3 regions of the Aureimonas sp. CAS genome follow, and region 2 is predicted to be linked to each of the others. Evidence: predicted binding sites of a transcription regulator. Region 2 holds the regulator's gene; each other region holds the start of a gene.
The links. The regulator LexA, encoded in region 2, represses DNA repair genes until DNA is damaged. The targets are predictions, from matches to a motif close to TGTTCNNNNTGTGTTCNG.
Positions count from the first base shown of each region.

Region 1: the regulator LexA is predicted to act here: its motif matches at 8,126-8,143, upstream of AC6R2M_RS13555 (Y-family DNA polymerase).
Region 3: the regulator LexA is predicted to act here: its motif matches at 2,465-2,482, upstream of recA (recombinase RecA).

Region 1 covers NZ_CM187563.1:2,822,287-2,832,825, forward strand. The annotation lists gene AC6R2M_RS13510 (BCCT family transporter) at 1-1,528, shown strand, start outside; gene leuB (3-isopropylmalate dehydrogenase) at 1,591-2,703, opposite strand; gene leuD (3-isopropylmalate dehydratase small subunit) at 2,768-3,373, opposite strand; gene AC6R2M_RS13525 (DUF1737 domain-containing protein) at 3,579-3,785, shown strand; gene AC6R2M_RS13530 (TIGR02117 family protein) at 3,790-4,467, shown strand; gene AC6R2M_RS13535 (HlyC/CorC family transporter) at 4,542-5,825, opposite strand; gene AC6R2M_RS13540 (cysteine hydrolase family protein) at 5,905-6,507, opposite strand; gene AC6R2M_RS13545 (metallopeptidase family protein) at 6,504-6,926, opposite strand; gene AC6R2M_RS13550 (ImuA family protein) at 7,160-8,098, shown strand; gene AC6R2M_RS13555 (Y-family DNA polymerase) at 8,313-9,662, shown strand; gene AC6R2M_RS13560 (error-prone DNA polymerase) at 9,662-10,539, shown strand, end outside.
Region 2 covers NZ_CM187563.1:1,807,493-1,818,031, reverse strand. The annotation lists gene pyrG (CTP synthase) at 1-51, opposite strand, end outside; gene secG (preprotein translocase subunit SecG) at 162-653, opposite strand; gene tpiA (triose-phosphate isomerase) at 732-1,496, opposite strand; gene AC6R2M_RS08835 (peptidylprolyl isomerase) at 1,668-3,560, shown strand; gene trpD (anthranilate phosphoribosyltransferase) at 3,563-4,588, shown strand; gene trpC (indole-3-glycerol phosphate synthase TrpC) at 4,585-5,391, shown strand; gene moaC (cyclic pyranopterin monophosphate synthase MoaC) at 5,388-5,885, shown strand; gene AC6R2M_RS08815 (molybdopterin molybdotransferase MoeA) at 5,882-7,081, shown strand; gene lexA (transcriptional repressor LexA) at 7,152-7,865, shown strand; gene AC6R2M_RS08805 (ComEC/Rec2 family competence protein) at 7,859-10,234, opposite strand; gene gltX (glutamate--tRNA ligase) at 10,381-10,539, shown strand, end outside.
Region 3 covers NZ_CM187563.1:1,640,274-1,650,812, reverse strand. The annotation lists gene alaS (alanine--tRNA ligase) at 1-1,089, opposite strand, end outside; gene recA (recombinase RecA) at 1,306-2,373, opposite strand; gene cckA (cell cycle histidine kinase CckA) at 2,560-5,094, opposite strand; gene AC6R2M_RS07975 (flagellar biosynthetic protein FliO) at 5,384-6,814, shown strand; gene dksA (RNA polymerase-binding protein DksA) at 6,929-7,345, opposite strand; gene AC6R2M_RS07965 (SixA phosphatase family protein) at 7,573-8,079, shown strand; gene AC6R2M_RS07960 (YcjX family GTP-binding protein) at 8,156-9,607, shown strand; gene AC6R2M_RS07955 (YcjF family protein) at 9,604-10,539, shown strand, end outside.

The DNA of each region.
Region 1 (10,539 bases), 1.0 Mb from region 2:
CCTCTTTCCGGAAGCGGCCGGCGCGCTCTTCCCTGGCCTGCAGGCCCAGATCGGCGAGCGGTTCGGCTGGCTTCTGACGCTGACGACCACGTCCGCCATCGGCTTCGTGCTCTACGCGGCCATGAGCCGATACGGTGACATTCGTCTCGGAGCGCAGACCGAGGAGCCGCAATACGGCTTCTTCTCCTGGGTCTCGATGCTGTTTTCCGCCGGCATCGGCATCGGCCTGCTCTACTGGGGCGTCGCCGAGCCGCTGCAGCATTTCGCCGAGCCGCCGGTGGGCGAACCCTTCTCGGTGGAGGCGGCCCAGCAGGCCATGGTGCTGTCCTTCCTCCATTGGGGGATCCACGGCTGGGCGATCTACGCGCTGGTGGGCCTCAGCCTCGCCTATTTCCACTTCCGGCACGGACTGCCGCTGTCGATCCGCTCGGCGCTCTATCCGCTGATCGGCGAGCGCATCTACGGCCCGATCGGACATGCGGTGGACATCCTCGCCGTCTTCGGCACCATCTTCGGCGTCGTCACCTCCCTCGGCCTCGGCGTCATGCAGATCAGCGACGGCCTGGAGGTTCTGACCGGGATCGAAGGCTCCATCGCGCTTCAGCTGGGGCTCCTGGCGGGCATCACCGCGGCCGCGACCCTCTCGGTGATGGCCGGCCTCAACTCCGGCATCAAGCGCCTGTCGAACTTCAATGTCGGCCTGTCGATGGCGCTGCTGGCCTTCGTCGTCGTCTTCGGGCCGACGCTCTACGTCCTCGATTCCTTCATCGAGAATATCGGCCTCTATCTGGAGGCCCTGCCCCGCCTGTCCTTCTGGAACGAATCCTATTCGGGCACGGACTGGCAGGTCGACTGGACGATCTTCTACTGGACGTGGTGGATCTCCTGGTCGCCCTTCGTCGGCATCTTCATCGCGCGCATCTCGCGCGGGCGCACCGTGCGCGAATTCTCGCTCGGCGTGCTCTGCATCCCCTGCGGCATCCTGTTCTTCTGGTTCACCGCCTTCGGCGGCGTCGCGGTGCAGATGGAGCTTTCGGGTGCCGAGCCGGGCCTCGCGGCGGCGGCCCAGGCGAGCTACGGCTCGGCCATCTTCGCCATGATGGAGTTCTACCCGTTCACCACGCTTCTGAACGCGCTCATCGTCGTGATGATCGTGATCTGGTTCGTGACCTCAGCCGATTCGGCGAGCCTCGTGGTCGACATGCTGACGGCGGGCGGGCACGACGACCCGCCGCGCATCCAGCGCATGTTCTGGGCGATCTCCTCCGGCGCCATCGCCGCCGTCCTCGTCGTGGCGGGCGGACTGGAATCGCTTCAGGCAGCCGCCGTGGTGGCGGGCTTTCCCTTCACCTTCGTCATTCTGGTGATGATGTTCGGCCTGTTGCGCGGCTTCGGGCGCGACCGCCTCGTCCTGCACCGCACTAAGCAGTGGTACCTGACGGAGAAGGAGGCGGACCACAATCTGCCGGACGCCTACGAGGGCGAAAAGCATCTGAAGGGCCCGCCGGCCGTCGTCTCAGGCGACTGACCCAACGAAAAAGGGGCGCCCGGCGGGCGCCCCTTTTCGTATCGAGCGTCGGACGGGGCCGGTCAGGCCGCGAGGCGCGTGCGGAAGGCGGACAGGATCGCGTCGCCCATCTCGCCCGTTCCGACCTTGCGGCAGTTCGGCGCCATGATGTCGCCGGTGCGCGTGCCGGAGTCCAGAACCTCGGCGATCGCCCCCTCCAGCGCGTCCGCCTCCGCGGTCATCTGGAAGGAATAGCGCAGCATCATCGCCAGCGAGGCGATCATCGCGATCGGGTTGGCGATCCCTTGCCCGGCAATGTCGGGCGCCGAGCCGTGCACCGGCTCGTAGAGCGCGCGGCGCTTGGCCGTCGCGGCGTCGGGGCTTCCGAGAGAGGCCGAGGGCAGCATGCCGAGCGAGCCCGTCAGCATGGCCGCGATGTCCGACAGCATGTCGCCGAAGAGGTTGTCGGTGACGATGACGTCGAACTGCTTGGGGTTCTGCACGAGCTTCATGCCGCCCGCATCCGCCAGCATGTGGTCGAGCGCGACGTCGTCATAGCCGTCCTTGTGCGTGGCGGTGACGACCTCGTTCCAGAGAACGCCCGTCTTCATGACGTTGCGCTTCTCCATCGAGGTCACCTTGCCGCGCCGCGTGCGCGCCAGCTCGAAGGCGGCCCTGGCGATGCGCTCGATCTCGTAGGTCTCGTAGACCTGCGTGTCGACGCCGCGCTTCTGGCCGTTGCCGAGGTCCGTGATCTCCTTCGGCTCGCCGAAATACACCCCGCCCGTCAGCTCGCGCACGATCAGGATGTCGAGCCCGTCGACCAGCTCGCGCTTGAGCGAGGAGGCGTCGGCCAGCGCGGGATAACAGATGGCGGGGCGAAGATTGGCGAAGAGCTCCATGTCCTTGCGCAAGCGCAGGAGGCCGGCCTCGGGCCGCTTCTCGTAGGGGACCGCGTCCCATTTCGGCCCGCCGACCGCGCCGAAGAGCACCGCGTCCGCGGCCATGGCGAGCGCCATGTCCCCTTCCGAGATCGGCACGCCATGCGCATCGAGCGCCGCGCCGCCGACGAGGCCGGTTTCGCTCTCGAAGCCCGCGCCCGCCTCGTTGAGGACGGGGATGAACTTCTCGACCTCGGCCATCGCCTCGGGGCCGATGCCGTCGCCGGGCAGGAGCAGCAGTTTGCGGGTCGTCATTCTCGGGCAGCTCCGATCTGTCGTTCTGTTCGGGGTCGTCTGGAGGCGAGCGATCAAAATCGGCTCATGCCCAGGGGCGCTCCTGCGAGAGGCGCCCCTCGAAGCCGGCGATGTCGGTGTCCTTCTGCAGCGTCAGGCCGATGTCGTCGAGGCCGTTCAGAAGACGGTGCTTGCGCGCCGGGTCGATGTCGAAGCGAACGGTCTCGCCGTCCGGCCGCACGATCTCCTGCGCCGCCAGATCGACCGAGATCTTGGCGTTCGCGCCCTTCTGCGCGTCCTCCATGAGCTGGTCCAGCTCCTCCTGGCTAACGCGGATCGGCAGAATGCCGTTCTGGAAGCAGTTGTTGTAGAAGATGTCGGCGAAGTCGGTCGATATCACGCAGCGGATGCCGAAGTCCAGCAACGCCCAGGGCGCGTGCTCACGGCTCGAACCGCAGCCGAAATTGTCGCCCGCGATCAGGATCTCGGCGTTGCGATAAGCCGGCTTGTTGAGGACGAAGTCGGGATTGTCCGAGCCGTCGTCGTTGTAGCGCAGGCCTGCGAAGAGGCCGACGCCGAGCCCGGTGCGCTTGATCGTCTTCAGATAGTCCTTCGGGATGATCATGTCGGTGTCGATGTTGACGATGGGCAGCGGCGCGGCCACGCCCGTCAGCCTGTCGAACTTCTGCATGTCCATCCTCCTTCGGCGGCGGCTTCGATCGGGGCGGGTTCCCCGGTCCGCAAGCCGCTCTCATCGCCGGTTCCGATAGCATCGCCCGCGCTCAGGGGTCAAAGCTTCGCAGACGCCTTCCCCCATCGCGACGGGAGCGCCGGCCCTTGCGCGCCGGACCGGGCTTTGCGAGGGATGCCGGACCCTTTCGTCCGGAGCCCGCTTCATGAAGCTCTACCGCCTCCTCACCGGGATCGATGATTCCGCCTTCTGCCACAAGGTCTCCCTCGCCCTGTCCAAGGGCTGGGAGCTCGCCGGCAGCCCGGCCTACGCCTTCGATGCCGCCGAAGGCGTCATGAAGTGCGCCCAGCCGGTGACGAAGACCGTCGAGGGCAAGGACTACGACCCCTCGATGAAGCTCGGCGAGCAATAGGCCCTTGCGCCGCGGCGCGAAGCGTTCGGCCCAGGCCTTCGCGGGACTGGCGCTGGCGGTCGCGCTCGCGCTTCTCCTCGGCCTTCTGGTCCCGCGCGGCGTGGAGAACGTCGCGTCCGGGCCGGGCGGCAACGAGATCGTCCTCGTCGCCAACGCCATTCACACCGACATCGCGCTGCCCGCGACGCCGCAGGTGCTGGAGCGCCTGCGCTTCCTCGCCGAGGACGGTCTGCCGCTGGACCACCCCGAGCTCGGCGCGATCCTCGTCGGCTGGGGCGGCCGGGAGTTCTACACGCGCACGCCCACCTGGGGCGACCTGACGGCGGGAGCGGCCTTCGCCTCCGTCACGCTGGACGATTCCGTGCTGCGCTTCGCGCTGGCGCCCGTGCTTCCCGCCGATCTTCCCGGCACGCGCCGGCTCGTCCTTTCCGACGCGCAGTTCGAGGCGCTTCTCGCCTTCGTCGAGCAGACGCTGGAGCACGACGACGCGGGGCGGCCGGTCCATGTGGCCGGGGCGGGATACTCCCCGTTCGACCTCTTCTACGAGGCGGAAGGCTGGTTCAACATCGCCGTGGGCTGCAATGTCTGGACGAGCGCGGCGCTCGCCCATGCCGGCATCGCGACGGGCATCTGGACGCCCCTGCCCCAGACGCTCCTGGCCTCGATCCGCTGGCACGGCTGAGCATCGGCCCGAAAATCGGAATCGACACTCGGAAAGCCTGACGCGTGGGGTGGAGGAGGTCGCCCAGGCGCCCCTCACTCCGGATCTGCGACCGCCCGCGGCAGACGGCGGATCTCCACCGAGCTGATGCGGCGCCCGTGCCGCTCCAGGATCTTGAACCGGTAGCCGTCGATCTCGATCGCCGTGCCGACCTCCGGCACCCCGCCGCGCTCCGAGACGATCAGCCCTCCCACGGTCGCCGCCTCGCGCTCGGGCAGGTCCCATTCCAGCGCCCGCTCGATCTCGCGCAGCCGCGTGTCGCCGCGCACGGTCACGTGTCCGCTGTCCTTCGGATCGGCGATGATCGCCTCGCCGGGCTGGGCGATCTGGCCGAAGACGACCTCGACGATGTCCTCCAGCGTGACCAGTCCGGCGAGGTCGCCATGCTCGTCCACGACGAGGTTCATCTTCTGCGACGAGCCGTTGCGGAAGGATTCGAGCTGTTCGCGCAGCGGCCGGCTCTCGGGAACGAAGACCGGCGGCGTGGCGAAGGCCCGGATGTCCGCCGACCGCCCGTCCCGGCGCGCCTCGGCGAAGGCCGCGAGAGCCCCCTTGGCATCGACGATTCCGACGACGTCGTCGTTCGTCTCGCCCCACAGGACGAGGCGCGAATGGCCGGCGGAAAGCAGCCGGGAGACGATCTCGTCCGGGTCGAGGTCGGCCGGCAGTCCGACGATGCGCATGCGCTGCGTCATCACGTCCTCGACGGTCAGATCGTCCAGCGCCAGCACGCCGCGCAGCATCTGGCGCTCCTCGCGCGCCGCTCTTTGCGCCGCGCCCTTCTCCTCGATGCCGTAGAGGTCGATCAGGCCCTGCAGTTCCTCCTCGCCCTGGCCGGCCCCGGCGTCCGGCGCGCCGCCGATGGCGCGCAGCAGCCGGGAGAGGATGATGTTGACGAGGGAGCCGAGCGGCCCGAGCACCCGGTCGACGAGGGCGAGGAAGGGCGCAGCCTTCAGCGCGGCGTCGTCCGGCCGCTGCAGGGCGTAGGTCTTGGGCAGGACCTCGGCGAAGATCACCAGAAGGACGGTCATCACCAGCGAGGCGTAGAGGACGCCGCCTTCGCCGAACCAGGCGATGAGCAGGCCCGAGGCCAGGGCCGTGGCGGTGGTGTTGACGAAATTGTTGCCCACCAGGAGCGCGGCGATGAAGCGGTCCTTGCGCTTTCCCAGCTTCGCGATCCGTGCGGCGTTGCGGTTCCCCTCCTTCGACTGGCGCGCGATGAAGGCCCGGCTCGAGGCGGTGAACGCCGTCTCGCTGCCGGAAAAGGTCGCCGACAGCACGAGAAGGACCAGGATCACGATGAGAATCAGGGCGTCCACTTGTAGCCTTCCATCAGGAGCGGGAACGGGCCGGTGCGGGCGCGTTCCGGAAAAGGATTGCCGGATTTGCGGTGCCGCGTCACCCTGCCGCGCCCGACGCTGTGGCGGCGGCCAGGGCCTTCGACACCTGTTCGGCCGTCGTGACCGTGCAGAACTCGCCGTGAAGGTTGGCCAGCGTCATCGCCTGGATGTCCTCGGCCGGGAACAGGCGCCCGTCGGGACCCGTGCGGTCGAACGTATAGGTGGCGTCGGAGACGAGAAGGGTCTCGTAGCCCAGATTGCCGGCCATGCGCGTCGTCGTCTCCACGCAATGGTTGGTCGTGATGCCGACGATCGCCAGCGCCTCGATCCCGCTCGCCCGGAGATGATCGTCGAGCGGGGTGCCGATGAAAGCGCTGTTCACGTCCTTCACGATCAGGGTCTCGCCCGGCCGCTCGCGCGCCGCTTCCATCGGCTGGAAGCCGGCGGCATCCGGGTGGAAGCGCGAGCGGGGGCTCACGTTGCGGTGGCGCACGTGGACGACCGGGGCCTCCGCCCGCCGGAAGGCGTCGAGGAGCGCGGCGATGGCGTCGAGCGCGCCGGGATTGTTGCGCCGCTCGCCCGCGGCCTCCTTCTGCGCGAAGGCCTGTTGCACGTCGATGACGAGAAGCGCGGTGCGCGAGGGGCTGAGGCGATCGGTCACGCCACGCTCTCTTCCAGCGCTTCCATGTCGTCGTCCGACAGGCCGAAATGGTGGCCGATCTCGTGGATCAGGACATGGGTGACGAGGGTGCCCAGCGTCTCCTCGTGCTCGGCCCAGTAATCGAGGATGGGACGGCGATAGAGGAGGATGCGGTTGGGCATCTCGAAGGTGCCCGGCACGTCGGATTCGCCGATGGGGCGGCCTTCGAACAGGCCGAGGATGTCGAAGGGGCTTTCGAGGTTCATCTCCTCGATCACGTCGTCGTCCGGGAAGTCGGCGACCAGAAGGCGGATGTCGCCGGAGAGGGCTCGGAACGCTTCCGGCAGGCCGGCATAGGCGGCCACCGCGAGGCTTTCGAACTCCTCCAGGCTCGGCGCCAGCCGGCCCGCCCAGTCGCCGCTCTGATCGAGAATGGCCATCATCGTCCCTCAACCTTCGTCGAGGGGTGCATATTGTGCGGCAGGCCGTTCTGCCAAAGGGTTTGACGCTGCAGCACGAAAAGTTCCGGCGGACCCAAGAAAATATTCCTCCAATAGGACAGCTTGACTCGTCGGGGCCGCTCTGGAATCCATTGGAACATAACAGGAACGAAATGCCTCGATCGAGGCGGTGAGACCGGTGCGACCTTTCCGTCGCGGCCGATGGAGACCCTATGTTCGAGCTCAGCGACAAGCGGCGGGCCCCGGCCGCCGCAACGATGGCGTTCGCCGGTGCTCCTGTGGAGCCAAGCGCCGGAGAGAGAGCGGGCAGGCCTGTCCCGCCCGTTCTGACCAGGCTGCGCGGCGAAGTCGCGCGCATTGAGGGCCGGCTCGCCGAGCGCCTTCAGGAGGAGAACCCGGAGGCGGATTTCGTCCTTCCCACGGGCGTCGCGCCCTTCGACGAGGCCTTGTCGGGCGGCATTCCCACCGGCCTCACCGAACTGCGGCTCGACCAGACCCGGGATGCGGGCGCGGGGGCCGGCTTCGCGCTGGCGCTCGCGATCTTGGCCGGCGCCGACGCTTGCCGGCCGTTGATCTGGATCGGCGAACGCCACGTCTTCACCGAAGGCGGCCATGCCTCGGCGGCGGGCCTGCGCACGCTCGGTCTCGACCCCGCCGCCCTCCTCCTCGTCGCGCCCCAGCACCTGGAGGAGGCGATCTGGGCGGGCGAGGAGGCCGCGCGCTCTCGCGCGCCCGCCCTCGTCGTCCTGGAGACGCGCGGCAATCCGAAGCGGCTCGGCCTCGAAGGCACGCGCCGCCTGCACGTGCGCGCGAAGGAGAGCGGCCGCCCCTTCCTCATGCTGCGCCAGGCCGGTGCGCCGGAGACGAGCGCGGCGCCCCTGCGGCTCGCCGTCTCCGCCCATCCCGGCGCGCCGCCCGGCGAACTCGGCCCCGGGCGCTTCCTCGGCGCGCCGGCCTTTCGGATCGACATCGAGAAATCGCGGGACGGACGTACCCGCCAATTCCTTCTGGAATGGAACGCCCATGAGCAGCGCCTCGCTCTCCTCGACCGTGCCCCCGCGCTATCTGGCGGTGTCGCTCCCGAGACTGTCCACCGACCGCATCCTGCGCGAGAGGCTGGGACGCTCGTGGCTCTCCGGCGCGCATCCTGAGGCGCCCGCTGGGCCGGTCACCGGCCCCGTTCCGTCCGTCTTCCGGGATGCGGCGGGCAGCGCCCATCGCAGCCTGGTGGCCCTCGCCCTCGCCCCGGTTCCCACGCCGCAGGGGCGCGCGCCGCTCGCTCTGTTCGAGAAGGCCGGCGGCGCCCAGCGGCTCGTCGCCCTCTGCGAAGGGGCCGCGAAGCTCGGCCTCGCGCCCGGTCTCGGCGTGGCGGAGGCCCGCGCCCGCTTCCCGCATCTGGAGCTGATCGAGGCCGACCGGCCGGGCGACGCCCGGCTTCTGGAGATGGTCGCCGACTGGTGCGACCGCTACACCCCGCTCGTCGCCCTCGACGGCTCGTCGCGGCTTCTTCTCGACATTTCCGGCTGCGCCCATCTCTTCGGCGGCGAGGCCGCCATGGTGGCCGATCTGACCACCCGCCTCACCGCGCAGGGACTGACGGTGCGCACCGCCGTGGCCCGGCAGGCCGGCACGGCGCAGGCCCTCGTCGACCACGCCTCCGGCACCCGGCTGCAAGCCGGCGGGGAGCGCGAGGCGCTCGCGCCCCTTCCCCTGTCGGCCCTGCGCCTCGAGCCGCAGGTCGCGGCCATGCTCGCGCGGCTCGGCCTGAAACGATTGGGCGAGATGTTCGAGCTTCCGCGCGCCGGTCTCGCGCGTCGCTTCGGGCAGGCCCTCGGCGACCGGCTCGACGAGGCGCTGGGGCACGCGCCCGTGCCCATCGTCCCGCGCCGCCCGGTGCCGCTCATCATCCACGAGCGCCGCCTGTTCGAGCCGATCAGCCGCACCGAGGACATTCTCGGCCTTCTGGAGACGCTGGCTCCGCGTCTTGCCCTCGATCTGGAGCGGCGCGGCGAAGGCGCGCGCCGGCTCGCCCTGACCCTCTTCCGGCTGGACGGACGCGTCGAGCGTCTGGACGTCGGAACGGCGGCGCCGACCCGCGATCCCGTCCAGCTGGTGCGCCTCTTCAAGGAGCGGTTGAAAGGTCTGGGCGACGAACTCGACGCCGGCTTCGGCTACGATCTCGTGCGCCTGGGCGTCGAGGCCTGCGATCCCCTGGCCGAGCGGCAGGGCGATCTCGGCGCGGCCAAGGGCGCGGGCGAGCCGGTGGAGGTGCTGCTCGACCGCCTCGCCGCGCGCCTCGGCGAGGCCGCCGTCCTCGGGCTCGACGAGGTCGAGAGCCATCGCCCCGAACGGGCCGAGTCCTTCGGCGCCGCCCTTCGAAGGGAACTGGCCGCCGCGCGGCCGGCCGGAGCGCGGGTCGCGGTGGGCGCTCCCCGGCCTTTGCGGCTTCTGGTGCCGCCCGAGCCCGTCGAGGCGACGGCCGGCGTGCCCGAAGGCGCGCCCGAGCAGTTCCGCTGGCGGCGTGCCCACCACCGGGTCGTGCGGGTCGAAGGGCCGGAGCGGATCGCGCCCGAATGGTGGCGCGAGGATTGCGGGGAGACGCGCGACTATTTCCGCGTCGAGGACGTGGAAGGCCGGCGGTTCTGGATGTTTCGCGAGGGACGGCAGGCGCCGAGCGGCGCGCCGGCCTGGTTCATGCACGGGCTCTTCGCCTGATGGACGCCCCTGCCCCCAAGCCGGAGCCGAAGGGCTTCTTCGAAGCCGGGACCGGCTTCTGCGAGATCGGCGTCGCCTCGAACTTCTCGTTCCTGCGCGGCGCCTCCCATCCGCGCGAGCTCGTCGTCACCGCCAAGCTGCTGGGGCTCGGCGGACTGGGTCTGGCCGACCGCAACAGCGTGGCGGGCGTCGTGCGCGCCTACCAGCAGGCCCGCGAGGAGCGCTATCCGTTCCGCCCCGGCGCCCGGCTCGTCTTTTCCGACGACACGCCCGACATCCTCGCCTATCCGCGCGACCGCGACGGATGGGGACGGCTCTGCCGGCTCCTGACCGCCGGAAACCTGCGCGCCGAGAAGGGCGGCTGCCGCCTCTTCCTCGCCGACCTCCTCGGCCATGGGACGGGGATCAATCTCGCGCTGGCGGCACCCGAGGCGCTGGGGGCGGACGGCCCGGCGCTGGAGGCGGCTCAGGCGCTTTGCGGGCGCGTCCTGTCGCTTCTGGCCAAGCGTTTCGGCCGCTCCGTCCGCCTCGCCGTGAGCTGTCGCCACGACGGGCTCGACGCCCGGCGTCTCGCCAACGCGTCCCGGCTCGCCGCCGAATGCGGCACGCCGATGATGGCGACCAACGACGTGTTCTACCACGCGGAGGGACGGCGCCGGATGCAGGACGTCTTGACCTCCATCCGCGAACACGTGCCGCTGGCGCAGGCCGGCTTCCATCTGTCGAGGAACGCCGAGCGGCGCCTGAAGACCTCGGACGAGATGGCCCGGCTCTTCCGGCTGCATCCGGACGCGGTCGAGGAGGCCCGGCGCTTCTTCGCCGAACTGCGCTTCGACCTGAAGAGCCTGGAATACGTCTATCCGGACGAGAAGCTGCG
Region 2 (10,539 bases):
CTTTCCGAGTGAGGAGACCACGCCGCCGGTGATGAAGATATATCGCGCCATGGGCCTTCCCGATAACCGCTCGGATGGAGTCGCGCCAGTGCCTATCTGACGTCGTGAAACGGAACGGGGCGCCGAAGCGCCCCGTCATCGAACTTCAAGAGAGTGGCGTCCTACTGTGCCGGGGCCGGTGCCATTCCCTGCGGACCGACCGGAACGCCGGCGTCCGTGGCGGGCGCCTGCGCGGCGGGCTCCGTGCTCGGAGCCTGCGCCGGAGCGCTCGTGCCCGGCGTCGCGCCGGACGGCACGTCCACCGGAGCGGGCGTCTGTTCGGCCTCCGGCACGCCGCCGAGCTGGTCGAGCAGCGAGCCGCCGTCCGAGGCCGGCGCGCTGGTGCCGGCCGGGGCGCCCGGAATGCGGTCGAGGATGTCGGTCGGCGAGCCACCGTAACGCGCCAGGATCGCGAGCGCCATGGAGGTGATGAAGAAGCCGGCGGCCAGGATGGCCGTCGCGCGGGTCAGCGCGTTGGCCGCGCCGCGCGCGCTCATCATGCCGCCGCCTCCGCCGCCGATGCCGAGCGCGCCGCCCTCGGAGCGCTGAAGCAGCACCACGACGACGAGCGCGAGCACGATCAGGAGATGGATGACGATCAGAACAGTCTGCATGGTGGCGCTTGCCGCGAGGCTCGTCTTCTTGAAAGGATCGCGGGCCTTCTACAGGAGGCTCGCGTTTATTCCAAACGCTTATCTGCCGAGCGCGGAGGATCGGCGCTGCGGGACCGCCTCGCATATCGCGATGAAGTCCGCCGCCTTCAAGCTCGCGCCGCCGACGAGCGCGCCGCCGACCTCCGGCACCGCCAGGAGCTCGGCCGCGTTGGAGGGCTTCACGGATCCGCCGTAGAGGATGAGAATCCCCTGCCCGTCCCCGCCCGGCCGCTCGGCGAGGCGCCGGCGCAGGAAGGCGTGCACCTCCGCGACGTCGTCCGTCGTCGGCGTCTTGCCGGTGCCGATCGCCCAGACCGGCTCGTAGGCGACCACCGTGTTCTGCGCGCTGGCGCCCTCCGGCAGCGAGCCGTCGATCTGGCCGCCGAGAACGTCCAGCGTCGAGCCGTCCTCGCGCTGGGCTTCCGTCTCGCCGACGCAGACGATCGCGACGAGACCGGCGCGCCAGGCGGCCTTCACCTTCTGCGCCACGGCGGCGTCGCTCTCGCCGTGGTCGGCGCGGCGCTCCGAATGGCCGAGGATGACGTGGCTGGCGCCCGCGTCGCGCAGCATCTCGGCGGAGATGTCGCCGGTGTGGGCGCCGTTCTCCTTGGCGTGGCAGTCCTGCCCGCCGAGCATGAGGGCGGTCCGCTCGCTGGCCGCCGCATGAAGGAGCGTGGCCGGCGGGCAGACGAGGATGTCGCAGCGCTCCGACAGATCGGCGGCCGCGTCCGCCATCGTCTTCAGCTCGGCGAGCGAGGCCGAGACCCCGTTCATCTTCCAGTTTCCGGCGATCAGCGGCTTCACGGGCGGTCCTCTCCCAATCTCTGTTCCGGCGCGACGAGTATCGGCTGGCGGGCGCGAAATCAAACCGCGACGCTTGGCCGAACGGCCGATTCCCGTTAAGGCCGGACCCACGCAGCCCGGCGGCGGAATCCGTGCGGGCGGACGACATGCGCGACCGGAGTGGCTTGAGCGATGATGACCTTTCTGCGCGGGATCGTGACGGGCTGGGCCGGCAAGATCTTTCTCGGTCTCCTGCTCGGCATCTTCGCCGTGGCCTGGACCGTGGCCGACGGCTTCTCCGGGCGCCTGTCGCCGTCGACCGTGATGACGGTGGGCGGCACCTCGGTCTCGCTGCAGGACTACCAGATCGCCTACCAGCAGAACCTGGCGCGGGTGTCGCAGCAGATCGGACGCCGCCCGACGCCCGAGGAGATGCAGGCCTTCGGCATCGACCAGTCGACGCTCTCGCAGCTGGCGACCGGCGCCGTCCTCGACGAGCAGGGACGCGTCCTCGGCCTCGGCCTGTCCGAGCAGGGGCTGCTGCGCCTGATCGCCGAGGACCCGAGCTTCCAGGACGCCTCCGGCAACTTCTCGCGCAACGCCTTCCGCACCGTCCTGCAGAACGCGGGCATGACGGAATCGGCCTATATCGACCGTCTGGGCGAGACCGCGCTGCGCACGCAGATCATCGACTCGGTCGCCGAGGGCGTTCCCGCCCCCGAGACCTTCTCCGCCGCGATCGGCCTCTATGCCGGTGAGCGCCGCACCGTCAGCCTCGTCACCGCGACGGCCCGGCCGGCCGACGAGATCGCCGATCCGAGTGACGAGGAGCTCCAGACCTTCTTCACCGCGCAGGAGGCCGACTACGCCGCGCCCGAATACCGCGCCTTCTCCTATGTCGATCTCACGGCCGAGGTTCTCGCCGATCCCGCGAGCGTGACGGACGAGGCGCTCGCCGCCGACTACGAGGCGAACCGCGCGCGCTTCGGCACGCCCGAGCGTCGTCAGGTCCGCCAAATCGTCTTCCCCGATCAGGCCGCCGCCGAAGCCGCGGCTGCCGAGATCGCGGGCGGCGCCAGCTTCGAGGACGTCGCGGCCGCCGCCGGACGCAGCGCCGCCGACACCGATCTCGGCCTTCTCGCGCGCTCCGACATTCCCGACGCCAACATCGCCGACGCCGCCTTCCAGCTTCAGGCGGGCGAAACGAGCGGCGTCGTTCCCGGCCTCTTCGGCCCGACGATCCTGAACGTCCAGGCCATCGAGCCGGAGGGCGTCGAGCCGCTCGAGGCGGTCGAGGCGCAGCTGCGCGAGGAGCTGGCGCTCGATGCCGCGGCCCAGCGGGTCGACGAGGCCTACAATGTGTTCGAGGATGCGCGGGCGGCGGGCGCGACGCTGGAGGAGGCCGCGCAGGAGGCCGGGCTGACCGTCGTTCAGGTCCCCGCGATCGACGCGACCGGCCTCGACGCCGAGGGGCAGCCGGTCGAGAACCTGCCGGCGCAGGGCGAGCTGATCGCCGGCGTCTTCGAGACGCAACCCGATTTCGACAACCCTCCGATCAACTACGCCTCCAACAGCTACGTCTTCTACGACGTCTCCGAGATCACCGAAGCGCGCCAGCGTCCGCTGGACGAGGTGCGCGACGAGGTGGTGGCCGACTGGAAGGCCGAGGAAGCGGGCGAGGAGCTGGAGGAGCGCGTCGAGGCGATGCGCGCCCGTGTCGAGGCCGGCGAGACGCTGGAGGCGGTCGCGGAGGCCGAGGGCCTGACCGTGGAAACGGAGCCGAACCTGACACGCGCCAGCGCGACCCCGCGCCTCGGCGAGGCGGCGGCCAACGCCGCCTTCTCCGGCCCTTCCGGTCTCGTGGCGACCGCGCCGGGCGCGGAGCCGGGAACGTGGATGCTCGTTCGCGTCGACGACGTCACGGCACCGGCCGATCCGCTGGCCGAGATCCAGCCGCAGCAGACCGCGCAGATTTCCGGCGCGCTTCAGAACGACATCCTGCAGGCCTATGTCGCGATGCTGCAGGCGCAGTATCCGGTGCGCTTCAACGAGGCGGCCGTGCAGACCGCCCAGAGCCTGCGTTGACCATGGATCTGAAGCCCTACCTCGCCAAGGTCGCGGACGGCGTGGCGCTGACGCGCGCCGAAGCCGCCGCCGCCTTCGGCGTCATGATGTCAGGAGAGGCGACGCCGAGCCAGATCGGCGGCTTCCTGATGGCCCTTCGCGTGCGCGGCGAGACCGTGGACGAGATCGCGGGCGCGGTCGACGTGATGCGCGCCAACATGGCGCGGGTGGCTGCGCCGAAGGATGCGATCGACATCGTGGGAACCGGCGGGGACCACGCCGGGACGCTGAACATCTCCACCCTGACGGCGCTCGTCGTGGCCGGCTGCGGCGTCACCGTCGCCAAGCACGGCAACCGCGCCCTGTCGTCGAAGTCCGGCGCGGCCGACGTGCTCACCGCCCTCGGCGTGGACGTCGATCTGAAGCCCGCCGAGATCGGCCCGGTGATCGCGGAGGCCGGCATCGGCTTCATGTTCGCGCCCACGCATCATTCGGCCATGCGCTTCGTCGGCCCGAGCCGGGTCGAGCTCGGCACCCGCACGATCTTCAACATTCTCGGCCCGCTCGCCAATCCGGCCGGCGCCGACCGTCTGCTCCTCGGCGTCTTCTCGCCGCAATGGCTGATGCCGATCGCCGAGACGCTGCGCGCGCTCGGCACCCGCAAGGCCTGGGTCGTGCATGGCGACGGGCTGGACGAGATGACCGTCTGCGGGCCGACCGAGATCGTGGCGCTGGACGACGAACGGATCGAGCGCTTCACGGTCGAGCCGGAGACGTTCGGTCTGCCGCGCCGCGACCTGTCCGAGCTGAAGGGTGGCGACGGCGTCGCGAACGCCGAGGCGCTGCGCGCAGTTCTGTCGGGCGAGCGCAACGCCTATCGCGACGTGGTCCTCCTGAACGCTGCGGGCGCGCTGGTCGTCGCGGACCGTGTCGCGGACATCCCCGCCGGCCTGTCGCTCGCCGCCGCCTCCATCGACGAGGGTGCGGCTTCGGCGGCCCTCGCCCGTCTCGTCGAGGCCTCCCAACGCAGCCGGAAGGCAAGCCGATGAGCGACATCCTCGCCCGGATCGAGACCTACAAGCGCCAGGAGATCGCGGCCGCCAGGGCCGCTGTCCCGCTCGCCGAACTGAAGGCGATGATCGCGGATCGCGACCGGCCGCGCGGCTTCACCGCCGCGATCGAGCGGAGCCTTTCGCAGGATCGCACCGCCCTCATCGCCGAGGTGAAGAAGGCCAGCCCGTCCAAGGGCCTGATCCGCGAGGATTTCGATCCCCCGTCCCTCGCCCGCGCCTACGAGCGGGCGGGCGCCGCCTGCCTCAGCGTCCTGACAGACGCGCCGTCCTTCCAGGGCGAGCCGGCCTTCCTGACGGCGGCGCGCGACGCGACCGCCCTGCCCGCGCTGCGCAAGGACTTCCTGTTCGACGCCTATCAGGTCGCGGAAGCCCGCGCCTGGGGCGGCGACGCGATCCTCATCATCATGGCGGCGGTGGACGACGAGACCGCCGCCTCGCTGGAGGACGCGGCCGAGGACCACGGCCTCGACGTTCTCGTCGAGGTTCACGACGAGGCAGAACTCGAACGCGCCCTCAAGCTGCGCTCGCGGCTCGTCGGCATCAACAGCCGCAATCTGCGCACCTTCGAGACGGACCTCGCCGTCGCCGAGCGACTGGCGAAGCTCGTCCCCGCGGACCGCATCGTCGTCGGCGAGAGCGGCATCAACGCGGCGGCCGATTGCGCCCGCCTCGCCCTCTCCGGCATCCGCACGATCCTCGTCGGCGAAAGCCTGATGCGGCAGGCGGATGTCGAGGCGGCGACCCGCGCCCTTCTCGCCCGCGTCGAGGCCGTGGCGTGAGCGAGACCCGGCTGACCCATCTCGACGCGTCCGGCGCGGCCACCATGGTCGATGTCGGCGAGAAGGACGTGACGAGCCGGCAGGCAAGCGCCGAAGGCCTCGTCGTCATGAAGGCCGAGACGCTGGAACTGATCTCCTCCGGTCAGGCCAAGAAGGGCGACGTCGTCGCCATCGCGCGGATCGCCGGCATCATGGCGGCGAAGAAGACCAGCGATCTCATTCCGCTGTGCCATCCGCTGATGCTCGACAAGGTCTCGGTCGACATCACGCTGGAGCCGGAGCTTCCCGGCCTTCGCGTGGTCGCCACGGCGAAGGTCGGCGGGCGCACGGGCGTCGAGATGGAGGCCCTGACGGCGGTCTCCGTCGCCTGCCTGACGATCTACGACATGGCGAAGGCCGTGGACCGCGAGATGGAGATCACCGGCATCCGGCTCGTCGCCAAGTCCGGCGGCCGGTCCGGCGACTATGCGCGGGCGTCGGGCGGGGCCGCATGAGCCTTCGCCCCGTCGAGGACGCGCTGGCCGACCTTCTGGAGGGGGTCGGCGCCCTGACCGGGACGGAGAGCGTGCCTCTTCGGCTCGCCGCCGGGCGGGTTCTGGCGCGCGATGTGATCGCGCTGCGCACCCAGCCCGATTTCGACGCCTCCGCCATGGACGGCTACGCGCTGCGCGCCGAAGACGCCGCCGACGGGCGTCTCCTGACGCTGATCGGGGAAGCGCAGGCGGGCCGTGCCTTCGAAGGCACGGTCGGGTCGGGTCAGGCGGTCCGCATCTTCACCGGCGCACCCGTTCCGGCCGGGGCTGATACGGTGCTGATCCAGGAGAACGCCGAGCGAGTGGAGGGCGATGTCCGCGCGACGGTCGTCCCGTCGAAGGGCGCCAACATCCGGCCGCTCGGCAACGATTTCTCCGCAGGCGAAACCCTGGTTTCGGCAGGTTCGCGCCTGACGGCCGGAATGGTGGCGCTCGCGGCCAGCGGCGGCCATCCGGCCCTCGATGTCCTTCGTCGCCCGCGCGTCGCGATCCTCGCCACCGGCGACGAGCTAGTGGAGCCCGGCCAGCCGGTCGGCCCGTCGCAGATCGTCGCCTCGAACGGCTACGGCGTCGCGGCGCTCGTCGAGGCGAATGGCGGCGACGTCCTCGACCTCGGGATCGCGCCGGACGATCTCGACGCGATCGGCGCCCGGCTCGACGAGGCGGTGGCGGCCGGCGCCGACATCTTCGTCTCGATCGGCGGGGCCTCGGTCGGCGACCACGATCTCGCGGCCAAGGCCTTCGCCTCTCGCGGCGTTTCGCTCGACTTCTGGAAGGTCGCGATGCGGCCGGGCAAGCCGATCATGGCGGGCCGGCTCGGACCCGCCATGATCGTTGGGCTCCCCGGGAACCCCGCCTCCTCCATGGTCGCGGCGACGGTCTTCCTTCGGCCGCTGGTGAGGCGGCTCGCGGGCCTGCCGGACGCGGGCTTCCGCAAGGGCCGCCTCGGGCGGAACGTGCCGGCGAACGACGACCGTGCCGAGTTCGTGCGATCGCGCATCGAGGGCGCCGAAGGCGAAGTCGTCATCGTCCCGCTTTCGCGGCAGGATTCCTCGCTGCTCTCGATCTACGCGCGGGCCGAAGCCCTGCTCCTGCGCCCCGCGAACGCGGCCGCCGCCCGAACGGGTGACGACTGCCTCTATCTGCCGCTGGACTGACTTGCGGAACACAAACGGAACAAGTAGCTTTGTTCAGGTTTTGTTTTGATTCTGTCCCAAGGGTTCGGCGATGCTCACGCGCAAGCAGCACGATCTCCTCCTCTTCATCCACGAGCGGCTGCAGTCGGCCGGCGTGCCGCCCTCCTTCGACGAGATGAAGGATGCGCTGGAGCTGAAGTCGAAGAGCGGCATCCATCGCCTGATCACCGCGCTGGAGGAGCGCGGCTTCATCCGCCGCCTTCCCAACCGCGCGCGGGCGCTGGAGATCCTCAAGCTGCCGGACGTGATCGCCAAGAGCGCGCCCCGGCCCGTCCCGCAAGGGTTCCGGCCGAGCCTCGTCGCCTCGACGCCCGCTATGGGCAAGTCCGAGGTTCGGCCCCTGCCCGTCTCGGCGGCCAACGATTCGATCAGCGTGCCGGTCATGGGGCGGATCGCGGCGGGTGTGCCGATCTCCGCCATCCAGAACAACACGCGCGATCTCGTCCTGCCGCCGGACATGATCGGGCCGGGCGAACATTACGCGCTCGACGTGGCAGGCGATTCGATGATCGAGGCGGGCATTCTCGACGGCGACACCGTCGTCATCCGCCGCGCCGACACGGCCAATCCGGGTGAGATCGTCGTCGCCCTCGTCGACGAGGAGGAGGCGACGCTCAAGCGCTTCCGCCGCAAGGGCGACCGTATCGCGCTGGAGGCCGCGAACCCGGCCTACGAGACGCGCATCTTCGGCGCCGACCAGGTCAAGGTGCAGGGCAAGCTCGTCGGACTGATCCGCCGCTACTGATCGCCCGGCGCGGCGGGCGTTTCCGGCGCCCGCCGGGACGCCGCCGGGGTCGGTTCTCCGCCGGACGAGTCTGGGCCGGAGGCCTCGAGACCGTCATCGGGCGTCGTGGCGCTCCCCGCCGGATCGCGCCAGAACTCCGGCCACGCGGCGTGGCGATGCATGTTCCATTCGCGCGGCTCCGGCGCGATCGAGCGGCGGATCACGATTTCGCCGCTCTTCGGATCGCGCGAAACGGCGAGCGAGCCCGTCCGGCGCAGCGTGCGCAGGGTCACCAGCCGCGCGCCGGAGCGGCACTCCGTCGGCCGGATGGCGCGCGAGACGATCCCGATGTCGGACGTGTCGCAGAGCGCGCCCGTCTTCTCGTAGTCCTCGGTCCAGGCGACGCGCAGCCCCGAGCGGGTTTCCGCGCGGCAGATGTCGTCCTTGCAGACGAAGGTCGGCGTCGGCGGCGCGATCTCGCGACCGGGTGCGTCGTGCGCCTTCGCGCGCCGTGGAAAGGCGCGCTCCCATTGCGTTGCGACGAAGGCGTTCGGGCGCGCTTTCAGAGGGCGGAGCGCACCGGTCTCGTCGATCAACGCCACCTCCTTCCCGTCCTCGAAGATCAGGAGTTCGGGCCGGGTCGGTTCGGGGACCGACAGGGCGATGCCCGCTGCGGCGAAGGGCAAGGCGAGCCAGCGCAGGCGTCCGGCGAAGAAGCAGAGGGCGAGGATGGCGCCGCTGAAGAGGACGAGCGCGGTTCGCGGCATGAGTCCCGTCGCATGGTCGGGAAACCGGGAGCCGATCGCCTCGGCGAGCGCGAAGATGATCGCCAGCCCGTGCCCCATCGTCGTCAGCCAGGGCCCGTCGAGGCCGAACGGCATGGCGAGGACGCCGAGCAGCCCCGCCGGCATGACGACGAACGAGAACAGCGGCATCACGAGGACGTTGGCGATCACCCCGCCGAGCGGCGCCGCGCGCTGGAAGTGATAGGCGCCGAAGGGCGCTGTCGCGCCGCCCGCGATCAGGGATGAGAGCGCGAGACCGGCAAGGGCCGCCAGAACGCCGAGGAAGAGCCCGCGCTCGCGGCGGCGCGTGCCGCGGTCCCGCGCGGTCCACCATCGCATCAGCGCGCCGTAGGCCCCGACGAGCGCTGCGGTGGCGGCGAAGGACATCTGGAAGCTCGCCGTCACCACCGCATGCGGCTTGACGGTCACGACGATGACGGCGGCGATCGCGACGTTGCGCAGCGTCAGCGCCGGGCGGTCGAGAAGGACGGCGCCGAGCATGACGACGAGCATGATCCAGGAGCGCTGCGTCGAAACGCTCTCCCCCGCGATCAGGAGATAGGCGGTCGCCACGATGAGGGCCGCCACGGCGGCGATCTTCTTGGTCGGAAGGCGAAGCGGCAGGCCGGGCACGAGCGAGGCGAGAAGCCGCACCGAAAGCATGGTGAAGCCCGCGACCAGCGCCATGTGAAGGCCCGAGATCGCCAGGATGTGGGCGAGCCCGGTGATCCGCAGCCATTCCTCGATCTCGGCGGGAATGCCGGCGCGCTCCCCGGTGATCAGGGCGGCGGCGACGGCCCCCTGCGGGCCGGGAACGACGGCGCGGATCCGTTCGGCCATCGAGACGCGCAGGCTCGCGACCCGCTCCGCCCAACCGAGTTCCCGCGAGGCGGGCTCCGCGTGCGGCTGCGGGGCGCCCAGCGAGAAGCCGTAGGCGCCGAGGCCCTGGAAGTAGGGCACGAAGGCGAAGTCGTGGGCGCCCGGCAAGGCGGGGCCGGAGGGTGGGCGCAGGCGGACGAGCCCTTTGTAGGTTCCCCCGACCGGGATCGGATCGTGGACGCTGGAGACGAGGATGCGCGCGCGTTCGGGCGGACGCGAAAGGACGGGCCGCGCGGTTTCCTCGATGTCGATCAGGTAGCGGATGCGCCCCCGGTCGTCGAAGTCCCGCCACGCGACCCGCCCGGCGATCCGCACGGTCGCCTCGCCGGAGAAGATCGTCGTGTGCGTCCGCGCCAGCTCCGCCTGCGCCAGCATCTGCCCGGCGAGGGCGCAGGCGAGGACCGTCAGGACGGCGAGGGACGGAATCCGCTCGCGCAGGACGGCGATCAGGCCGGCGAGGACGAGAAAGCCCGCCGCGGCGGCTGCGGGAGGAAGCCGGAGGTCGAGACCGTAAAAGGTCGCGATCCCGGCGACGAGGCCGAGGGGCAGAAGGAAGAAGCCGCCGCGGGCGGCCTGTTCGGCCGCTGTCTCGCGCGCGAGGGCGGCGCGAAGCCCCTCGAGGGAAGGCCGGCGGAACGGCGCTGCGAGCCCCCTGCCGGGCCGTGCGGAGGGCCGCCCGCCCTGCGGGTCGTCATGCGCCTCCTTCCCTGCCTTGAGGACGCTCATGCCGACCGTCGTCTTGTCTGCGCTCCCCCCTATGCTACACAGCGCACGCGAAAAGCCGAGCGGAAAGACGGGCCCGTAAGGCGGGACTCTCGATCGTTCCGCGCCCCCTTCGCCCGGCCGATCCCGACCTCATGGAGCCTCCCCGCATGTCCGACCGCGTCGTCACCCGCTTTGCGCCCTCCCCGACCGGTTACCTGCACATCGGCGGCGCGCGGACCGCGCTCTTCAACTGGCTCTATGCCCGCCATACCGGCGGCACGATGCTCCTGCGGATCGAGGACACCGACCGCGAGCGCTACACGCCG
Region 3 (10,539 bases), 170 kb from region 2:
CCGGTCGAGCGTGGTCAGGAAGCGCTTCTCCTCGAGCTTGAGCGTCTCGGAGATCAGCTGCTCGGCGCGGACCAGCTCGGGATAGGCCCGGCCCATCTCGGAGACGAGCGCGGGCAGGACATTGTGAAGAACGGGCTCGCGGGCGCCCAGAAGCTTCGCGTGCCGCATGGCCCGGCGCATGATCCGGCGCAGCACGTAGCCGCGGCCCTCGTTGGACGGGAGGACGCCGTCCGCAATCAGGAAGGCCGTGGAGCGGATGTGATCGGCGATGACCTTGAAGGAGGGTTCGCCCGCCGGCTCGCGGCCGACCGCTTCGCCCGCCGCCGCGATCAGGCGCTTGAACGTGTCGGTCTCGAAGACGCTGTCGACGCCCTGCAGGACGCTCGCCATGCGCTCGAGCCCCATGCCGGTGTCGATCGAGGGGCGCGGCAGCGCCACGCGGTTGCCCGGCTCGATCTGGTCGAACTGCATGAAGACGAGGTTCCAGAACTCCAGGAACCGGTCGCCGTCCTCGTCCGGGCTCCCCGGAGGTCCGCCGAAGATGTGCTCGCCGCGGTCGATGAAGATTTCCGAGCACGGGCCGCAGGGGCCGGTGTCGCCCATCTGCCAGAAATTGTCCGAGGTCGCGATGCGGATGATGCGATCGTCCGAGAAGCCCGCGATCTTGCGCCAGAGGCCCGCCGCCTGCTCGTCCTCGTGATAGACGGTGACGAGAAGCTTGTCCTTGGGAAGGTCGAACTCCTTGGTGACGAGGTTCCAGGCGAGCTCGATCGCCCGCTCCTTGAAATAGTCGCCGAAGGAGAAGTTGCCGAGCATCTCGAAGAAGGTCAGATGCCGGGCCGTGTAGCCGACATTGTCGAGATCGTTGTGCTTGCCGCCCGCCCGCACGCTCTTCTGCGAGGTGACGGCCCGGTCGTAGGGCCTGCTCTCCAGCCCGGTGAACACGTTCTTGAACTGCACCATGCCGGCGTTCGTGAACATGAGCGTCGGGTCGTTGCGCGGCACCAGCGGCGAAGACGCCACCTTCTCGTGGCCGTTCTTCGCGAAGTAATCGAGGAAGGTCGACCGGATCTCGTTCACGCCGCTCATGGAAAGCCTTCGGACACGCGGGGGGAGCGGAAGGCGATCACCCGCGCCTTCCCTTCGGGCTGGCCTTGTAACCGTGCGCCCAAACCCTGTCCATCACGCCGACCGGCAGCGCCGGTCGCGACGACCTTCGGCGGACGCGTTCGAGCCCGCCGCATCGCCCGTGGGGGGATCTGCAATGAAAAAAGGGCCCGCCGATCGGCGAGCCCTCGAAGACGGTCAGTCTTCCTGCGGGTCCGGCCCGCCCTGCTCCAGCAGCTTCTCGGCGATCAGGCCGGCGTTCTGCCGGATCGCGCTCTCGATCTCGGCGGCGAGATCGGGGTTGTCGCGCAGGAACTGCTTGGCGTTCTCCCGTCCCTGGCCGAGACGCTGCGAGTTGTAGGAGAACCAGGCGCCGGACTTCTCGACGATCCCCGACTTCACGCCGAGATCGACGAGCTCGCCCATCTTGGAGACGCCTTCGCCATACATGATGTCGAACTCGACCTGCTTGAAGGGCGGCGCCATCTTGTTCTTCACGACCTTGACGCGGGTCTGGTTGCCCGTGACCTCGTCGCGGTCCTTGATCGCGCCGATGCGGCGGATGTCGAGGCGCACCGAGGCGTAGAACTTGAGGGCGTTGCCGCCCGTCGTCGTCTCCGGATTGCCGAACATGACGCCGATCTTCATGCGGATCTGGTTGATGAAGATGACCATGCACTTGGAGCGCGAGATCGAGCCGGTGAGCTTGCGCAGCGCCTGGCTCATCAGGCGCGCCTGCATGCCCGGCAGCGAGTCGCCCATCTCGCCCTCGATCTCGGCGCGCGGCGTGAGCGCGGCGACCGAGTCGACGACGAGGACGTCGATCGCGCCGGAGCGGACCAACGTATCGACGATCTCCAGCGCCTGCTCGCCGGTGTCCGGCTGCGAGATCAGGAGGTTCTCCAGATCGACACCGAGCTTGCGGGCGTAGACCGGATCGAGAGCATGCTCGGCATCGACGAAGGCGCAGATGCCGCCGGCCTTCTGGGCCTCGGCCACCGTGTGCAGCGCCAGCGTCGTCTTGCCCGAGCTTTCCGGCCCGTAGACCTCGATGATGCGCCCCTTCGGCAGTCCGCCGATGCCGAGCGCGATGTCGAGGCCGAGCGAGCCGGTGGAGACGGTCTCGATGTCGAGCTTCTCGGTCTGGCCGAGACGCATGATCGAGCCTTTGCCGAAGGCCCGCTCGATCTGCGACAGCGCCGCATCGAGGGCTTTGCTCTTGTCCACGGAATTGTCCTCAACGAGTCGGAGTGCGTTCTGTGCCATGGGAGAAGCCCTTTATCCAGCGGGAACGGGTCGCATAATCGGCGTGTCGTCGGCGATCTATGTACCTGCTTTGTTCTCTCCCATCAAGCGATTTTCCCGATTTGTTCCCATTCCGAATCGCCGATCCGCATGACGTGCGGCGCGATCGAACCCTAAGTAAAGGTAAAGGCGGCGAGGTCGCAGGGGCTACTGGTCGAGTTCCGCCTTCACCGCAACCGCGAGCTCGCGCAGCGAGAAGGGCTTGGCGAGAAAGCCGAACTTCTCGCCCTCCGGCAGGTTCTTGGCGAAGGCGTCTTCCGCATAGCCGGAGACGAAGATGAACTTCAGGTCCGGCCGCGTCCGGCGCATCTCGCGCAGGAGCGTCGGCCCGTCCATCTCCGGCATCACGACGTCGGAGACCACCAGATCGACGCGCCCGCCGATCTCCTCCATCACCTCCAGCGCCTCGACGCCCGACGAGGCCTCGTGGACCTCGTAGCCGCGCATCTTCAGCGCGCGCACATTGCCGGCGCGCACGTGATCCTCGTCCTCCACGAGGAGGATGGAGGCAGTGCCCGAAAGATCGACCTTGGCGGTCGCCGCCTGTGGCGCTCCGCCGGACTCCTTGGGCGCGGCCACCTCGGCCGGGACGTGGCGCGGCAGGAAGATGCGGAGCGTCGTGCCCTCGCCGATCCTCGAATCGACGAAGATGAAGCCGCCGGACTGCTTGACGATGCCGTAGACCATGGAGAGGCCGAGCCCGGTGCCCTTGCCGATCTCCTTGGTGGTGAAGAAGGGCTCGAAGATGCGCTCGGCGACGTCCGCCGGCATCCCCGCACCGGTGTCCGAGACCTCGACGAGGACGTAGTCGCCGCTCGAAAGCTCGGCATAGGGCAGCTTCGCCGCTTCCTCGGCCGCGATGTTGCGCGTCGCGATCGTGATCGTGCCGCCTTCGGGCATCGCGTCGCGCGCGTTCTGCACGAGGTTGGTGATGACCTGCTCGAACTGGCCGATGTCGGCCATGACGGGCCAGAGGTCGCGGCCGTGATGGCGTTCGAGCTTCACGAGATCGCCGACGATCCGCTTGAGCAGGAGATGCATGTCCGCGACGACGTCCGTCAGATTCAGCATCTTCGGGCGCATCGTCTGGCGGCGCGAATAGGCGAGCAGTTGGCGCACCAGCGAGGCCGCGCGGTTGGCGCTCTGCTTGATCAGCAGGAGATCCTGGAAGGCCGGGTCGCCGGAGCGGTGGTTGAGCAGGAGGAAGTCCACCGAGGCGGTGATGATCGTGAGGACGTTGTTGAAGTCGTGCGCGATGCCGCCCGCCAGATTCCCGACGGCCTGCATGCGCTGCGCCTTGGCCACCTGCTCCTCGAGCGCGCGCTGGTCGGTGAAGTCGACGCCGTAGACGATCGTCGCGTCCTTCGATCCTTCCGTCAGATCGGAGACGGCGCTGAAGTAGAAGCGGACCGTGCGGGCCGTCTCGCCGCGCAGATCGACGTCGATCGAGGGGATGCCGGCCTGTCCGCGCCGGGCCGCCGCCAGCGCCTGATCGAAGGCCTCGCGGCTGTCCTCGTGGACCGCGTCCTGCAGCGCGACCGAGCCGCCGGCCGCCGCCTGGCCGAAGAGGCGCGCGAAGGCCGGATTGGCGCGCGTGGCGCGCCCGCGCTCGTCAAGCGCGGCGATCGCCATGGGCGACGAGTTGAAGAAGCGGGTGAAGCGCAGCTCCGCCGCCTCCAGCGTGCGGGCGCCCTCGGTCTCCGTCGAGCGGTTCAGGACGAGCGTGCGCGTCGGCCCCGGAGCGCCGTCCGCCGCGTGCGTGGCCTGTCGAAGGAGCCGAACCGGGAGCCGCTGCCCGCTGGTGCGAACGAGGTCGATGTCGAGGATCTGCGGCGACGACGACGCTGCCTCCCCGACGGCCGTGTCCAGGAAGGTCCGCGCGTCTGGGCCGGCGAAATCGTGGATGGAGAGCGTGCCCGGCCGGAAGGCGGCGAGGTCGATGCCCAGCCAGCTGGCGAGCGTGGCGTTGATATAGGCGATCCGCCCGTCCTCGTCGGAGGCGAAGAAGCCCGCCGGGGCGTGGTCGAGATAGTCGATCGCGTGCTGGAGATCGCGGAAGAACCCCTCCTGCTCGCGCCGCTCGACGGTGATGTCCTTCAGCTGCCAGACGCGCAGAGCCTCCGCATCACCGAGCGGGCGGACGGATGCGCGATACCAGCGCGCGGACGGGTCGGTCGCGCCGGCCAGGCAGCGCGAGAGCCGGAACTCCTCCTCGCCGCTGCCGCCCTCGCGGGCGAGGTTGCCGAGCCGGTAGACGGCCTCGGCGGCCTCGGGCTCGCGCGCGAGCAGCCGCTCCAGCGTGCGCAGCCCCTGCCCCGAACCCGCGCCCGTCACCTCGCCATAGGCCTTGTTGGCGTAGACGATGCGGCCCTTGCGGTCCGTGATGATGGTGCCGGTCGGCAGCGTGTCGATGAAGGTGCGCGAGATCCCCTGGTCGGTCCGCTCCCGGCTGAAGCGCACGAGCCCGAGCGCCAGCGCGAACATGGCCACGATGCCGACGATGGCGAGGAAGCCGAAGAGTGCCAAAAGCGCCAGCGGGCCGTAGGTGTGGCCGAAGAGCGCGAGCGTGGCGGAGAAGACGAGCAGGAAGCCCCCGAGGAACAGGAGGCGGCGCATGCCGTGCGGGGCCGCGCTGCGATCGACCAGGGCCTTCTCGCTCGTCTGGGGCGTCCGGGTCGTCATGGGTCCCAACTGCTTCCGTTGCGCGCCGATGCCGGCCAATCGCCGTGCGGCATCCAAGTCTCCTGCCATCGCATAAACGAATGGAGGAACGGACGCGACGTTTTCATGCGTATACGCGTGCGGCGCGCGGTCCGATCCGGGCGAATGCGGGATCGGGTGCCGGGAAAAGGTGCAAAGCCTTGAAGCGCGCGCCTCAAGGCGTCATCAAGGCGGAAAGACAGCGGCAGGCGAATGGCCGGCGGCGCGAATCGGCGCGTCCCGTGCCGGCCCCACCCGGCGGGAAGGATGAATGATGCAGGACTGGCTCGCAGGGCTCGTCGGAGAGGATTTGGCACCGATCCTCTTCGTCCTTCTGGCCGCGCTCTTCGTCGCCGGCCTCGCCGTCGTCGTCATCCGGCTGCTTCGCGGCGTTCTCACCGGCGGGATCGGCGGACTGCGCAACGTCGAGGGGCCGCGCGTGGAGGTGATGGACGTCACCGCCGTCGATCCCAAGCGCAAGCTGGTGCTCGTGCGCCGCGATCAGGTGGAGCACCTGATCCTGATCGGGGGCGCGAACGATCTGGTCGTCGAATCGCGCATCGGACGCCCCGCCCCGCCGCCGGCCCGCAGGGCCGAGCCGGGTGCCGGCTTCGCGCCCGCTCCGCAAGCACGCCGCGAGCCCCGTCCCGTGGAGCCGATGAATGAGACGCCGGAAGCACCCTTCCGCGCCCCGGCGCAACCGGCGCAACCGGTGAGGAGCGCCGTGGACTCGAGCCGTGCCGAGCCGGTCCCGGCTCCCGCCGTTCGCGCGCCCCAGCCGCAGATGCAGCCGCGCCAGCAGGCTACGGCTCCCGTCGTGCCGGCGCCGCCCGCCCGGATGACGGAGGAGAGCGGCCGCCGCGTCGAGCCGGTTCTGGATGCGCCCGAGGCGCCGCGCGTTCAGCCGGCGGAACCCGCACCCGCCCGGACCGCGTCGCACCAAGGCCCCCGCTCCGATACACGCTCCGGCGAGCGCCCGGGCGCAGTCGAGCGCTCCGGCTCGCCCTCGTCCCAGAACCCGGCGGTTCCCGCCGTCGCGCCGGCCATCGACCCCGCGCCCGTCGGGCCTTCGTCGCCGGTGCCGCCGTCCCGCTCGATCGCCCAGCCGGTCTCGGCACCGCCCGTCGCCGCCGATGCACGGGCCGGCGCGCCCGAACGCCGCCTCTCGCCCGCGCCGCAGCCGAGGGCGTCCGTCGACACGCCGAAGGCGCCCGAGCCGATCGCTTCGCCGAGCTCCGGTCGTCAGCCGCCGGTCGAGTGGCCGGTCCGCGACAAGGTGGACGCTCCGCTCCCCGAACGGCCGAGCGCCACGCAGGGGGCCGCGCCGTCCGCGCCGGCGAAGGTCGGCGCGCCCGCGTCGCCGAACACAGCCTCGGCCGAAGAGCGTCCGCTGGTCGTCCGCAGCTTCGCCTCGACGATCAGCGAGCGCCGGTCGGGCCCGGTCATGCCTGCGCCTCCGATGGTCGCCTCCCCGCCGCCGGCGCCGTCCCAGGAGGCCGGCGATCTCGACCTCGACGACGATCTTCTGGCCGATCTCACCCGGCAGCTCGAGATGCCCGACGAGCCGGACGCGCCGGAGCCGAGCGCTTCGGACCGGAGCGAGGATGCCGCGCCCGGCGTCCCCGCCCGTCGCGAACTGTCCCTGGAGGACGAGATGCAGCGCCTCCTGCGCGACTTTTCCGCCCACGCCGACCGGCGCTGAAACGCCGGCCCGGGACCCGCGGGCGGTTCCCGGAAAGCCTGAAACGCGAAGGGCCCGGAACCGATCGTCGGTTCCGGGCCCTTCCCTTTGGTACGGTGCTCTCCGTCGAGCGGTCTACTCGTCCCGGTAGACCTTCTCACGCCGTTCGTGCCGCTCCTGCGCCTCCAGCGAGAGGGTCGCGATCGGGCGGGCGTCCAGGCGCTTGAGGCTGATCGGCTCGCCGGTCTCCTCGCAATAGCCGTAGGTGCCCTCCTCGATGCGCTCCAGAGCCGCGTCGATCTTGGCGATCAGCTTGCGCTGCCGGTCGCGCGCCCGAAGCTCGATCGCGCGATCGGTCTCGGACGAGGCGCGGTCGGCCACGTCGGCGAGGTTCGAATTTTCGTGGGCCAAGGTCTCGAGCGTCTCGCGCGCCTCGCGCAGGATGTCGCTCTTCCAGGTCAGGAGCTTGCGGCGGAAGTACTCCTTCTGCCGGTCGTTCATGAACGGGCCGTCTTCGGAGAGGACGCTGCCGTGCTGCAGGGTTTCGCTCATCACTGCTTCCTCCAGACCCGAGTGGCGGTGCTTATAGCGATGCTTCCGCCCCCCTACAACCCGCACGAACGGGCATGTTCGGGCTGCAACCGGGGACCGGTCCGCGCCGATTCCCGCATTCGGGCGACCGGAGGGCACGGCGGCGCAACCCCGAGCGGACAGGGCCGCCCGATCGCCGCGAGAAGTCGATTGCCGCGCCTCGCGCCGTCCGCTACTGCGGCCTCTAGATGACCGCGACACGCAGACTTTACCTTTTGCGCCACGCCCAGGCCGCCGCCGCTCCCGTCGGCGGCCGCGACTACGATCGTCTGCTCGACGGACAGGGCGAGGCGGACGCGCGGTCGCTGTCGCGCACGCTTCAGGCCGCCGGAACCTCCTTCGGACTGGTGATCTGCTCGGGCGCTGCGCGAACGCGCGGAACGCTCGCTTGCCTGGACGCTGTCGTGCAGGGCGCCGAGATCCGCTTCGACGACACGCTCTACGAAGGCACGGACGATGCCTATCGCGAAGCGGCGACGGCGAGCGACCGGCTCGACACCCTCATCGTCGGACACAATCCCGCGATCGGGAGTCTGGCCCGCTCGCTGGCGCGGATTTCGGGTATCGCGGCCGCAGACCGGCTCACGCACGGCTTTCCCACCTGCACGCTCGCGACCTTCCGTCTCGACGATCCGTCCGATCTGGGGACGGCGCGACTGGAAGACCTCCTCGTTCCGCCGCACCGGCCGCGGTAGCGGCACGAGGCCCCGAGCCTACCGGCCTCGCCCGCCCGCGCCTATATGGCGGAACCGGACGAAGGAAGCGGCCCGAATGACGAGTTTCGCCGACGAGGCGCGCATCGCGCTCGACAATCTCACCGAGCGCGCCGGCGGCCTGTTCCACCCGACGCTGCGGCTCGGGGTTACGGGCCTGTCCCGCGCCGGCAAGACCGTCTTCATCTCCGCCCTCGTCCACAACCTCCTGCATGGCGGGCGCCTGCCTCTCTTCCAGGCCGCGTCCTCGGGGCGGATCGCGCGCACCTATCTGGAGGAGCAGCCCGACGACGCCGTTCCGCGGTTCCAGTACGAGGACCACATCCGAACGATCGTCGAGGACCGTCTCTGGCCGCAATCGACGCGCGCGATCTCCGAGCTGCGCCTGACGATCGAATACGAATCGGCGTCGGGCTGGTCCCGCTACTTCTCGGCCGGCAAGCTCTCGCTCGACATCGTCGACTATCCCGGCGAATGGCTGCTGGACCTTCCGCTCCTCGACAAGGATTTCGCCCGCTTTTCGGCCGAGGCGGTGGAACGGGCACGACTTCCGTCGCGAGCCGGCATCGCGTCGGACGTTCTCGCAGCCCTCGATGCGGTCGATCCCTCCGCGCCCTACGAGGAGGAAACCGGCCAGAGGCTGGCCGCGACCTTCGCCGACTATCTGCGCCGCGCGCGCCAGGACGCGACGGCGCTCTCGACCCTGCCGCCGGGCCGCTTCCTGATGCCCGGAGACCTCGAAGGTTCGCCCGCCCTCACCTTCTCGCCACTGATCCTCGACGAGGGCATGGTCTACCCGAAGGGTAGTTTCGGGGCGGTCCACGCGAGGCGCTACGAGGCCTACAAGTCGGTCGTCGTCAAACCCTTCTTCCGCGAGCATTTCGCGCGGCTCGACCGGCAGATCCTGCTCGTCGACGTGCTGCAGGCGATCAATGCGGGTCCCGAAGCCGTCGCCGACCTGCGTCAGGCCCTGAGCGACATCCTCACCTGCTTCCGGCCCGGCCGCGCCAGCTGGCTCGGCTCGCTCCTGACGCGCCGGATCGACCGCATCCTCGTCGCCGCGACCAAGGCCGACCACATGCACCGCGAGGGCCACCGGCGGCTGGAGGCGATCGTGCGCGCGCTCGTCGAGGACGCCGTGCGACAGGCCGAGCTCTCGGGCGCCGAGGTCGAGGTCGCGGCCATGGCGGCGGTGCGCGCCACGCGCGAGGCGAGCGTGGCGGATCGCGGCGAGACGCTGCCGGTCATCGTCGGCACTCCGGCGGCGGGCGAGCGCCTTGGAAACGAGACCTTCGACGGGCAGCGCGAGACCGCCATCTTTCCGGGCGACCTGCCCGAAGACCCGAGACGCCTGTTCGGCGCCGGGAGCGCGACGCCGGTCCACCCGATGAACTTCGTGCGGTTCCGCCCGCCGCGACTGGAGCGGACCGAGGAGGGGCTGACGCTCTCCCTGCCCCACATCCGGCTCGACCGGGCGCTGCAATTCCTCGTCGGAGACAGGCTGGCATGAGCGACGTTCCGCCCCGGGGACCGCGGGCGATCCCGGTTCCGCCGAAGCCGAGCGGCACGAGCGTGGAAGAGCCCGCCGCTCGCCTGCCGCGATCGGTTTCCGACCTATCGAACGTCTCGATCGAGCCGGACGACGCCCTGGAGCGGGAGGCGCTGGAAACGCTCGACGCCGCGCCCGCCCAGCGGCGGCGCGAGCGTCGCGGCTTTCCCTTCGGACGGGTGCTCTTCGGCGCGCTCGGCGCCATCGCCTCGCTCGCCTTCGGCCTCGCCATCGACGCGCTGCTGCGCGATCTCTTCGCGCGCGCCGAATGGCTCGGCTGGCTCGGAACGGGTCTCGCCGTCCTCCTTCTCGTCGCGCTCGTCGGCGTCGTCGGGCGCGAGGTCGCGGCGCTGATGCGGCTGAAAGCCGTCGAGGCCGAACGCCGCGAGGTCGTGCGGGTCTACGAGACGAACGCCGATCCTCGATCTGCTCTGGCCGGCCTCGAGACCATCGTCTCGAAGCTGCCGGACACGGCGGCGGGGCGCGCGCGGCTGGCGAGCATCAAGGACGACGTCATCGACGGGCGCGACATGCTGGGTCTTGCCGAGCGCGAGCTTTTGCGCCCGCTCGACGCCAGGGCGCGCGCGCTCGTCATGGCCTCGGCCAAGCGCGTCTCGGTCGTCACCGCCGTCAGCCCGCGCGCGGCCTTCGATCTGATCTTCGTCCTCTTCGAGACCGTCCGCCTCATCCGGCGCATGTCCGAGCTCTACGGCGCGCGGCCGGGCACGGTCGGGCTCGTGCGGCTCGTGCGCGACGTTCTGGCGCATCTCGCCGTCACCGGCTCGATCGCCATCGGCGACGGGCTCATCCAGCAGGTGGTCGGGCATGGGCTGGCCACGCGCCTCTCCGCCAAGCTCGGCGAGGGCGTCGTCAACGGGCTTTTGACCGCGCGC